DNA from 2 places in the Ancylobacter sp. genome. Region 1 is predicted to be linked to the other one. Evidence: predicted binding sites of a transcription regulator. Region 1 holds the regulator's gene; the other holds the start of a gene.
The links. Region 1 encodes PhoB, which activates phosphate uptake and scavenging genes when phosphate is short. Its sites were predicted from a motif close to TGTCATNNANCTGTCAT; they were not measured.
Positions count from the first base shown of each region.

Region 2: the regulator PhoB is predicted to act here: its motif matches at 1,882-1,898, upstream of ACQY76_RS05905 (DUF2794 domain-containing protein).

Region 1 covers NZ_OZ257132.1:1,745,410-1,751,019, reverse strand. The annotation lists gene ACQY76_RS08155 (polyhydroxyalkanoate depolymerase) at 1-797, shown strand, start outside; gene ACQY76_RS08150 (LysR family transcriptional regulator) at 816-1,718, opposite strand; gene ACQY76_RS08145 (SDR family oxidoreductase) at 1,839-2,603, shown strand; gene phoB (phosphate regulon transcriptional regulator PhoB) at 2,641-3,342, opposite strand; gene phoU (phosphate signaling complex protein PhoU) at 3,380-4,093, opposite strand; gene pstB (phosphate ABC transporter ATP-binding protein PstB) at 4,119-4,940, opposite strand; gene pstA (phosphate ABC transporter permease PstA) at 4,949-5,610, opposite strand, start outside.
Region 2 covers NZ_OZ257132.1:1,265,806-1,271,415, forward strand. The annotation lists gene acnA (aconitate hydratase AcnA) at 1-486, shown strand, start outside; gene ACQY76_RS05900 (DUF1223 domain-containing protein) at 771-1,577, shown strand; gene ACQY76_RS05905 (DUF2794 domain-containing protein) at 1,952-2,293, shown strand; gene aguB (N-carbamoylputrescine amidase) at 2,319-3,209, shown strand; gene aguA (agmatine deiminase) at 3,228-4,319, shown strand; gene ACQY76_RS05920 (SDR family oxidoreductase) at 4,389-5,420, opposite strand; gene ACQY76_RS05925 (acyltransferase family protein) at 5,432-5,610, opposite strand, start outside.

The DNA.
Region 1 (5,610 bases):
ACTACATCGATTATGTGATCGAGATCTTCCGCCATCTCGGCGGCGGCGTACATGCCCTTGCCGTGTGCCAGCCCGCTGTGCCGGTGCTCGCCGCTGTCGCGCGCATGGAGGAGATGGGCGACCCGGACGTGCCCGCCTCCATGGTGCTGATGGGCGGGCCCATCGACACCCGCGAGAGCCCCACGGCGGTAAACCACTTCGCGCAGGACCGTGGCATCGACTGGTTTTCCCGCAATGTCATCACCACCGTTCCTTGGCCGAATGCCGGGGTGATGCGGCAGGTCTATCCCGGCTTCCTGCAACTGCATGGCTTCATGGCGATGAATCTGGAGCGGCATCTGCGGGCGCATGCCGACATGTTCGGCCATCTGGTGAAGGGCGACGGCGATTCCGCCGCCAAGCACCGGGAGTTCTACGACGAGTATCTCTCGGTCATGGACCTGCCGGCGGAGTACTATCTCCAGACGCTGCAGACCGTGTTCATTGACCACGCCTTGCCGAGGGGCACCATGACCCATCGCGGCGTGAAGGTGGACCCGTCGAAGATCCGTAACGTGGCGCTGCTGACCGTCGAAGGCGAGAATGACGACATTTCCGGCGTCGGCCAGACCCGCGCCGCCCAAACGCTGTGTTCGGGCCTGCCCGATGACATGAAGGCGCATTACCTCCAGCCCACGGTCGGCCATTACGGCGTGTTCAACGGCTCGCGGTTCCGCGCCGAGATCGCGCCGCGCATTTCCGACTTCGTGCTCTCGCACAACTGGCCGAAGAAGGGCCATAATCGTCCGCAGGACTGAGCCGCGCGCCTGCGTAGTCTAGAGGCCGGCCTCCCAATAGGGCGGATCGCCAAAGGCTTCCCGCAGGCAGTCCGCCAGCGCCCGCAGCTTCGCCGAAGGATGCCGGCCCTCGGGATGCGCGACATAGATGAATTCCGCCTCCGGCTCGGCGCCGACATCGATCACCCGCAGCGTGCCGTCGCGGATCTGAGGCCCGGCGATAAACAGCGGCAGCAGCGTGACGCCCAGCCCGGCCACTGCCGCATCACGCATCACCACGCCATTATTGACCTGCAGCCCGGCCTTTCCACGCACCTGCACTGCCCTGCCCGCCGTTTCGAAGCGCCAGTCGGCGATGCCGCGATGGCTGTAAAAGATACCCCGGTGTTGCTCCAGCTCATCAAGATTGCGCGGAGTGCCGTGCTGTTCGAGATATTCGGACGAGGCGACGAGCAACCGCCGGCTGCGCGCGAGCTTCCACGCCATCAACCGGCTGTCGCGCATCGGCCCGTGCCGGATCACCCCGTCATAGCCTTCGGCCTGCGCGTCGACGACGCGATCATCCAGCTCGATGCTGAGGTCGATCTGCGGATGGCTACGCAGGAAGGGGTAGAGCGCCGGCCCGATGTGGAGCGCCGTCAGCGTCACCGGCGCTGAAAGGCGCAGCGGGCCGGAGAGCGTGCCGCGCCGCTCAGCGAGAGTGGCGGCGGCCGCCTCGATGCCGCGCAGGGACTGGGAGGCCAGTTCCAGGAAGATCAGCCCGTCCTCGGTCAGCGTCAATCGGCGGGTGGAGCGGTGGACCAGCCTGGCGCCAAGCTGGCGTTCGAGCTGCGCCAGACGGTCGCTGACGACCGACTTCGCCAGTCTCAGCCGGCGCGCCGCCTCGCTGATGGAGCCGGCCTCGGCAATGGCGACGAAAGCGGCGATCCCGTCAAGTTTCATCGTTCGCGTTTTCCGGACATGGTTTCCGCTTGCTGAAGTCTAATCCGAACGCGTCGGCATCGCCATACTCCTCCGCGACACGCCGCCGAGGGCGGCGATTCCTCAGGTTGGAGACTTTCGATGGGACGTCTTGATGGCAAGGTTGCGCTGATCGCCGGCGCCAGTTCCGGCATCGGCCGGGCGGTGGCGGTGCTGTTCGCCCGCGAGGGCGCCCGGCTCGTTCTCGGCGCCCGGCGCCAAGGCGAACTGGACGCGCTGGCAGCGGAAATCGCGGCGGCAGGCGGCGAAGCGGCCGTGCTTGCCGGCGATGTGCGCGAGGAGGCCTATGACCGCGCGCTGGCCGCGCTGGCGGTGGAGCGCTTCGGCCGGCTCGACATCGCGGTCAACAATGCCGGCACGCTCGGCGAGAAGGGCCCTAGCACCGGCATTTCCGCCATGGGCTGGGAGGACACGCTGGCGGTGAACCTCACCGGGGCGTTCTACGGCGCCAAGCACCAGATCGCCGAGATGCTCAAATCCGGCGGCGGCTCGGTGGTCTTCACCTCGACCTTCGTGGGCTATACGGCCGGCTTTCCCGGCCTTGCCGCCTATGCCGCCTCGAAATCCGGGCTCGTTGGCCTCACCCAGGTGCTGGCGGCCGAATTCGGGCCGCAGGGTGTGCGCGTCAACGCGATCCTGCCGGGCGCGGTGGAAACCGAGATGTACCGGGAAGCCAACGACACGCCGGAAGCCCAGGCCTTTATTACCGGGCTGCATGCGCTGAAGCGCGTCGCGGCGCCGGAGGAACTGGCCCGCTCGGTGCTCTATCTCGCTTCGGACGATGCGTCCTTCGTGTCCGGCACCGCGCATCTCGTCGATGGCGGCCTGTCGATCAACCGCACCTGACGCAGCCTGGAGCGGTGGCCCCGGTTCGCCTGCGCGCTCAATGCGCGCGGGCGAACATCTCGTTGAACGAGTAGCCGGAGCCGCGCACGGTGCGGATGGGATCGGGCTGGCGCGGGCGGTTCAGCGCCTTGCGCAGGCGCCCGACATGCACGTCGACCGTGCGCTCGTCGATATAGACGTCCTGTCCCCACACGCCGTCGAGCAATTGCTCGCGCGAATAGACCCGGCCGGGCGACTGCATGAGGAACTCCAGCAGCCGGAACTCGGTGGGGCCAAGATGCAGCTCGCGGCCGGCGCGGTGCACCCGCTTGGTCTCGCGGTCCAGCTCGATGTCGCCGGCGCGCAGCAGGGTGGAGACGTGCTCGGGCTTGGCGCGGCGCAGCAGCGCCCGCACCCGCGCGACGAGTTCGGGCACCGAAAAGGGTTTCACCACATAGTCGTCCGCGCCGGTGGCGAGGCCGCGCACGCGCTCGGTCTCCTCGCCACGGGCGGTGAGCATGAGGATCGGCATGCGCTCGGTATCGGGCCGGGCCCGCAGCCGCCGGCAGAGCTCGATCCCGGAAAGCCCCGGAAGCATCCAGTCGAGGATGAGAAGATCCGGTACGCTTTCGCGCAGCCTAGTCTCCGCCTCGTCACCCCGCCCGACGCTGTCCACCGAGTAGCCCTCGGATTCGAGGTTGTAGCGGAGCAGGAGGGTGAGGGGCTCCTCATCCTCCACGATCAGTATGTTGGTCGGCATGGTCGCGTTCCCGGACGTTCGTGGGGTGCCGAGGCTCTCAGGTCGGGAACGCCACGCTGGTCAGGCTGCTGGTGTCCTGCTTCGGCCGTTCCTCGGTGAGAAGCTGGCCCGTGACGAGATAGTGGATCGTCTCGGCAACGTTGGTGGCGTGGTCGCCGATACGCTCGATGTTCTTGGCGCAGAACAGCAGATGCGTGCACAGCGAGATGTTGCGCGGGTCTTCCATCATGTAGGTGAGCAGTTCGCGGAACAGCGAGGTGTAGAGAACGTCGACCTCGCCGTCACGCTGCCAGACGTCGAGCGCGCGGGCGGCGTCGCGGGTGGCATAGGCGTCGAGCACCATTTTCAGCTGCTCGAGCACGATGTTGGACATGTGCTCCACGCCGCGCACCAGCTTCTGCGGGTGGAACTCGCCGGTGAGGGCGAGCACGCGCTTGGCGGTGTTCTTGGCGAGGTCGCCGATACGCTCCAGGTCGTTTGCGATGCGCATGGCGGCGACGATCTCGCGCAGGTCGCCGGCGAGCGGCTGCCGGCGGGCGATGACGAGCACCGCCTTCTCCTCGATCTCCCGCTGCAGCAGGTCGACCGGGCCGTCGAGCACGATCACCTTCTGGGCGAGTTCGCTGTCGCGCTTCACCAGCGCCTGAACGCTGTCGGCGACGAGGCGCTCGGACTGTCCGCCCATCTCGACCACGCGGCGGCCAAGTTCCTTCAGGTCGGTGTCGAACGACGAGACGATATGTTCGGTCATTGGGGAGGCCTCTCTCGTCGCGGAATCAGCCGAAGCGGCCGGTGATGTAGTCGCGGGTGCGGGCTTCGCGCGGATTGGTGAAGATCTCGTTCGAGGCGGCGACCTCGATGAGTTCGCCGAGATAGAAGAACGAGGTGATGTCGGCGCAACGCGCCGCCTGCTGCATGTTGTGTGTCACGATGACAATGGTGAATTCCTGCTTCAGCTCGTCGATCAGGTCCTCGATCTTCGAGGTCGAGATCGGGTCGAGCGCCGAGGTGGGCTCGTCGAGCAGGATCACTTCCGGCCGAACCGCGATGGTGCGGGCGATGCACAGGCGCTGCTGCTGGCCGCCGGACATGCCGAGCGCGGAGGTGTGCAGGCGATCCTTGGTTTCCTCCCAGATCGCTGCCTTGCGCAGGCACCACTCGACGCGCTCGTCCATCTGCGACTTGTTCAGGCGCTCATGCAGCTTCACGCCGAAGGCGATGTTGTCGTAGATCGACATCGGGAACGGCGTCGGCTTCTGGAACACCATGCCGATGCGCGAGCGCACCACGGTGGAATCCAGCTCCTTGCTCAGCAGGTCGGCGCCGTCGAACAGGATCTTCCCTTCCGCGCGCTGGCCCGGATAGAGCTGGTACATGCGGTTGAACACCCGCAGCAGCGTGGACTTGCCGCAGCCCGAGGGCCCGATCATCGCGGTGACGCGCTTTTCCGGGATCTCGAAATTGATGTTCTTCAGCGCGTGGTTGTCGCCGTAGTAGAAATTGAGCTTCTCGACCTTGAGCTTGGACTCGGTCGAGGGCGCGGTGGCGCGGTTGACGGCGGAAGCGATGTCGATCGACGTTTCAGGTGCGAAATTCATGGTCCGTCTCACTTCATCTTCGCCAGGACGAGGCGGGAAAGGATGTTCAGGGTCAGAACCCCGACGGTGATGATGAGGGCGCCCGCCCAGGCCAGCGCCACCCAATCCTCGAACGGGCTGGCGGCATACTGGTAGATGGCGATGGGAAGGCTCGCCATGGGTGCGTCGAGGCTGAGCGACCAGCCATTGTTGCCGAGCGAGGTGAACAGCAGCGGCGCGGTCTCGCCGGCCGCGCGGGCGATGGCGAGCAGGATGCCGGTGACGATGCCGGCCCGGCCGGCGCGCCAGGTGATGAAGGTAACCACCTTCCACTGCGGCGCGCCGAGGGCGAAGGCCGCTTCGCGCAGGCCTATCGGCACCAGGTTCAGCATGTCCTCGGTGGTGCGCACCACCACCGGGATGATGATGATGGCGAGGGCGATCGCGCCCGCCCAGCCGGAGAAGCCGCCGAAGGGGACGACGAGGAGCTGGTAGACGAACAGGCCGATGAGGATCGAGGGAGCGGAGAGCAGCACGTCATTGACGAAGCGGACCGCGTTGCCGACCTGGGTTCCGCGGCCGTTCTCGGCCAGGAAGGTGCCGCACATCAGACCGATGGGAGTGCCGATGAGGAGCGCCACGCCGATCTGGATCAGCGAGCCGACGATGGCGTTGAGCAGGCCGCCCCCGG
Region 2 (5,610 bases), 480 kb from region 1:
AGCGGCAAGGAAGGCGGCTTCACCCGCCACTGGCCGGACGGCACGGAGATGCCGATCTACGATGCCGCCATGCTGTACAGGCAGGAAGGCGTGCCCACCGTGGTGTTCGCCGGCAAGGAATACGGCACCGGCTCCTCGCGTGACTGGGCGGCCAAGGGCACGGCGCTGCTCGGCATCCGCGCCGTCATCGCCCAGAGCTTCGAGCGCATCCATCGCTCGAACCTGGTCGGCATGGGCGTGGTGCCGCTGGTATTCCAGAACGAGGAATCCTGGCAGTCGCTCGGCATCCAGGGCGACGAGATCGTCACCCTTAAGGGCATTGAGGGCGACCTCAAGCCGCGCCAGACGCTGATCGCCGAGGTCACCTTCGCCGACGGCACCGTCAAGCAGGTGCCGCTCACCTGCCGCATCGATACGCTGGACGAGCTGGACTACTTCCGCAATGGCGGCATCCTGCCTTTCGTGCTGCGCAATCTCGCGGCCTGAGCGGGCGCGAGCCACCCCTCATGATCAGCCGGCGCGGGCTTCGGTTCGCGCCGGCTTTGCATTTGCGAAGCCCCGCCGCGCGCCGTGCGCGACCTCTCACGGCGGCGTGCGCGGCGACACCCGAATGTGACTGGTCGCAACAGGCGCCGGGTCTTATTGGCTAGAGGCGGATCCGGCCGGCAGCGCCCGGCCCGGGTCCATCCCACGCCCTGCGACAGCGGCCGTCCCTGCGGACCGGCCCGCCACGTGCCCGACGATTCCGCGACCAAGGACCCCCGCCCAACATGTCCGTGACCGCCTTCGTCCCCCGCCTGCCAGCGCTTACCGCCCGCGCGCTGGCCTTCCCGCTGCTGGCTCTTGTACTGGCGCTGCCGGGCGCCGCCCGCGCCGAAGACACGCCGGCGCCCGCCGAGACCGCCGAGCCGGTGAAGCCTGTTAAGACTCCGAAGGCGGTGATCGAGCTTTTCACCAGCCAGGGCTGCTCGTCCTGCCCGCCGGCCGACAAGCTGATGGGCGAGCTTGCCGCCCGGCCGGATGTCGTCGCGCTCACCCTGGCGGTGGACTATTGGGATTATCTCGGGTGGAAGGACACACTGGCCAAGCACGGCCATTCCGTGCGGCAGAAGGCCTATGCCCATTTGCGCGGCGACGGAAAACTGTTCACCCCGCAGGCGGTGGTGAATGGCCGCGCCATGATGATCGGCTCCGACAGCGCGGCGCTGGAGCGTACGCTGGCGAGCATCGCCGCGCCGCCCGTCCCCGTCACGGTCGAGAGTGCCGGCGGCAAGGTGAAGGTCCACATCGCCGCCGCTCCCGGCTCGGCCAAGGGTGAGGTGTGGCTGTGCCCGGTGGCGAGCCGCATGGAGGTCACCATCGCCCGCGGCGAAAACGAGGGCGCCAACGTGGTCTACCACAATGTGGTGCGCGGCTGGACGCGGCTCGGCGCCTGGGAGGGTAACGAGGCCAGCTTCGAGGCGACGGTGCATCGGCTCCCGGGCGATCCCACCGACGCGGTTGCCATCATCGTGCAGTCCGGTTCGTCCACCGAGCCCGGCAGCATTCTGGGCGCGGCGCTGCAGCCGCTCGACTGAGTGCGGCGTCGATCACACGCTCGTTAACGAAAAACACAAGACGGCCCGATTTCGGCCGTTGCAATGCCCCCGGCCCCTACCAATCTCAGTCTCATAGCGTTGGGCCGGTTCGCGAGTGCATCGGTTTCCCAGCCCCCCAGCCCCCCGCGGTGCTTGTGGACCGGCCTGACGTTATCTCTAGGTTCAATCCCCGAATTGCTCTTCAGGGCCGGCCATGTCGCCGGCCCTTTTTCTTGTCGGCCGGACGCCTCGCGCCGGCCTTCCGCCGAAAAGGCGCTTGAAGCCGCCCGCCGCCCGGTGGATCATGACGCCGACATGACACCCGTTGAGTCCGCCGGCCCCATGCGCGGGGCCGCACCGAGCGGAGGAGCCGCGTGGCGGAAACCGACCCGATAGTCCTGCCGGTCGGCGCGCGCGTCGACCGCGTCACCTTCGACCGGCGCGAGCTCGACCGCATTCTCGATCTCTATGGCCGCATGGTCGCGCAGGGCGAATGGCGCGACTACGCCATCGATTTCACCCGCGACAAGGCCATCTTCTCCATCTTCCGGCGTGCCACCGAGGTGCCGATCTATCGCATCGAGAAGGACCCGCGCCTCGCCCGCAAGCAGGGCGCCTACACGGTGGTGTCGCAGACCGGCCTCATCCTCAAGCGCGGCCATGAGCTTGCGCGGGTGATCACGGTGCTGGAAAAGCCGCTGCGCGCCGTCAACTGACCCGCCCGCCGATTCGGAGATTTCCATGCGCAGCCTGACTGTCGCCGCCACCCAGATGCGCTGCGACTGGGACATCGAGGCCAATATCGCCCGGGCGGAGGGTTTGGTGCGCGCGGCGGCCGCGCGCGGGGCAAAGCTCATCCTCCTGCAGGAACTGTTCGAGACCCCGTATTTCTGCCAGGACCAGTTGCACGAATTCCTCGACCTCGCCAAACCCTTCGCGGGCAACCGGCTGATCGCGCATTTTTCCGCGCTCGCCCGCGAACTCGGCGTGGTGCTGCCCATCTCCTTCTTCGAGCGCGCCGGCCAGGCCACCTTCAACAGCCTCGCCATGCTGGACGCGGATGGCGAGGTGCTCGGCCTCTACCGCAAGAGCCACATCCCGGACGGGCCCGGCTACACCGAGAAGTTCTACTTCTCGCCCGGCGACACCGGTTTCCGGGTTTGGGACACGGCCGTCGGGCGCATCGGCGTCGGCATCTGCTGGGACCAGTGGTTCCCGGAATCCGCGCGCGCCATGGCGCTGCTCGGCGCCGAGATACTGCTTTACCCCACCGCCATCGGTTCCGAGCCGCAGGATGCCAGCCTCGATTCGGCCGGCCACTGGCAGCGGGTGATGCAGGGCCATGCCGGCGCCAACCTCATGCCGCTCATCGCCTCCAACCGCATCGGCCGGGAGGAGGGCCGCAACGGCACGTCGATCACCTTCTACGGTTCCTCCTTCATCGCCGGCCCCACCGGCGAGAAGGTCACGGAAGCCGGGCGCGACGAAGAGACCGTGCTCACCGCCACCTTCGACCTCGACGGCATCGCCCGCCAGCGCCAGAGCTGGGGCGTCTTTCGCGACCGCCGGCCGGACCTGTACGGCCCGCTGTTCTCCCTCGACGGACGCGCCCCGACGCGGGCGATCGGATGACCTCATGAGCGACACACGATGAGCGATACACTCGCCACCCTTCCCGCTGCCGACGGCTTCCGCATGCCAGCGGAATGGGAGCCGCATGCCGGCACCTGGATGATCTGGCCGGAGCGGCCGGATAATTGGCGCGACGGCGCCGAGCCGGCGCAGGCGGCGTTTGCGGCGGTGGCCGCCGCCATCGCCCGCTTCGAGCCGGTCACCATGCTCGCCACCGCCCGGCAATGGCGCCACGCCCGCGCCGCCCTGCCGCCCTCGGTGCGTGTGGTCGAGGCGTCCTCGGACGATTCCTGGTGCCGCGACAGCGGGGCCACCTTCGTGACCGACGCCGCCGGCCGGCTGCGCGGCGTCGATTGGGGCTTCAATGCCTGGGGCGGGCTCTACAGCCCCTACGAACAGGACGAGTTGATCGCCGCCAAGATGCTGGAGATCGAGCGTGCCCCGCGCTACGCCGCGCCGCTGGTGCTGGAAGGCGGCTCGATCCATGTCGATGGCGAGGGCACGGTGCTGACCACCGAGGAATGCCTGCTCAACGCCAACCGCAACCCCGACCTCACCCGCGAGGAAATCGAGCAGCATCTGAAGGATTATCTCGGCGTCTCCAAGGTGCTGTGGCTCGGCGCCGGGCTGGTCGACGACGAAACGTCCGGCCATATCGACAACCTCGCCTGCTTCGTGCGTCCCGGCGTGGTGGCGCTCACCGGCTGCGAGGACCCGCTCGATCCGCAATACGCCATCTCCCGCGATGCCCGCGAGCGCCTCTCAAAGATGACCGACGCACGCGGGCGCGCGATCGAGATCGTCACGCTGCCGCTGCCGGGCCCGCTATACCGCAGCGGCGCGGAGGCGCTGGATCTGGGCACCGAGACCGGCAGCATGTCACGCCGCCCCGGCGAGCGCCTCGGCGCCTCCTATGCCAACTTCTACCTCGGCAACGGCTTCGTGCTGATGCCGCTGCTCGACCCGGCGCAGGACGAGGCCGCCCACGCCATCCTTTGCCGCCTGTTCCCGGGGCGCGAGGTGGTCGGCGTGCCCACGCATGAGATCATCCTCGGCGGCGGTAACATCCACTGCATCACCCAGCAGCAGCCCCTCGGCACGCCGGGCTGAAAACCGCAGCGTCATCCCGGCCCCCCGCAGCGAGAGCCGGGATCGCGTCCATCCTGCCACGGACGGCGATCACCTCTTCACCAGACCGAGCCGGATCAGGCTTTCCGCCGTGGCGAGGATCGCCTCCTGCGCCGGGCGAGGCGACCAGCCCAGCCGGCGCCGCGCCTTCTCGCTGGAGGCGCTGCGGCGGATGCCGAGCCGCGGCACGGCGAGGCGCGCCATCGGCAGGGCGAGGGCGGCGAGGGGCACCGCGATGTCCGGCAGTTCGAAGCGCGGCACCCGCCGCGCCGCCGGTCCCAGCCCCGCGCGCAGCGTCCGCGCCATCTCGTGCAGCGATATTGCCTCGCCCGCCGTGGCGAGAAAGCGCTCGCCCGCCGCCTCCGCTGCCGTCATCGCCGTCACATGCAGCTCGGCGACGTCGCGCACATCCACGAGGCCGAGATAGACGCGCGGCGTCGCCGGCAGGGCGCCGTCGAGCAGCGCCCGTACCAGATCCAGCGAGGCCGACATGTCAGGCCCCAGCGCCGGGCCGAGCACGACGACCGGGTTGACCGCGGCGAGCTCCATGCCGCCGCCCTCGCGCGCGATGAAATCCCATGCCGACCGCTCGGCCAGCGTCTTGGAGCGCGTATAGGCGTCGACATCCGCTCCCTCGGGATCGGTCCAGTCGCGCTCGTCATACAGCCCGGCGCGCGGGGGGTGGCCATACCCGACCGCCGCAAAGGAAGAGGTCAGCACCACCCGCCGCACGCCCGCCTCCCGCGCCGCCTTCAGCACCCGCAGCGTGCCCTCCCGCGCCGCGCGGATCAGGTGGCCCTCGTCGCTCGCCATCATCCCCGCCGGCAGGGGCGAGGCGACATGCAGCACGTAATCGCAACCGGCGGCAGCCGCCGCCCAGCCCTCATCGGCGAGCAGCTCCGCCTTGTGGAAGCTCACCTCGCCGCCCGCCGGCGCGCCGGCTTGCGCGAGCATCGCCCGCACCCCGGCTTCGCGGGCGCGATCACGCAGCGTCGCCCGCACCTCGTGTCCGGCGTGCAGCAGCGCCAGCATCACATAAGACGCGATGAAACCGGAGCCGCCGGTGACCAGAACGCGGGCCATTCAGCTCTCCCTCACGGCGCTGTGGCCGCCACATCGGGCGGAACCTGCGCCAGCGCGGCGCGCACCTGCGCTACCAGCGCCGGCAGCAGTTGCCGGGAGCCAGCCGGCGCGAGATGATCATCATCCACATAATAGGCGATGCCGTCCTCGCTGTTGCGGCAGCGCCCCTGCTCCTTGTCGCACAACACTT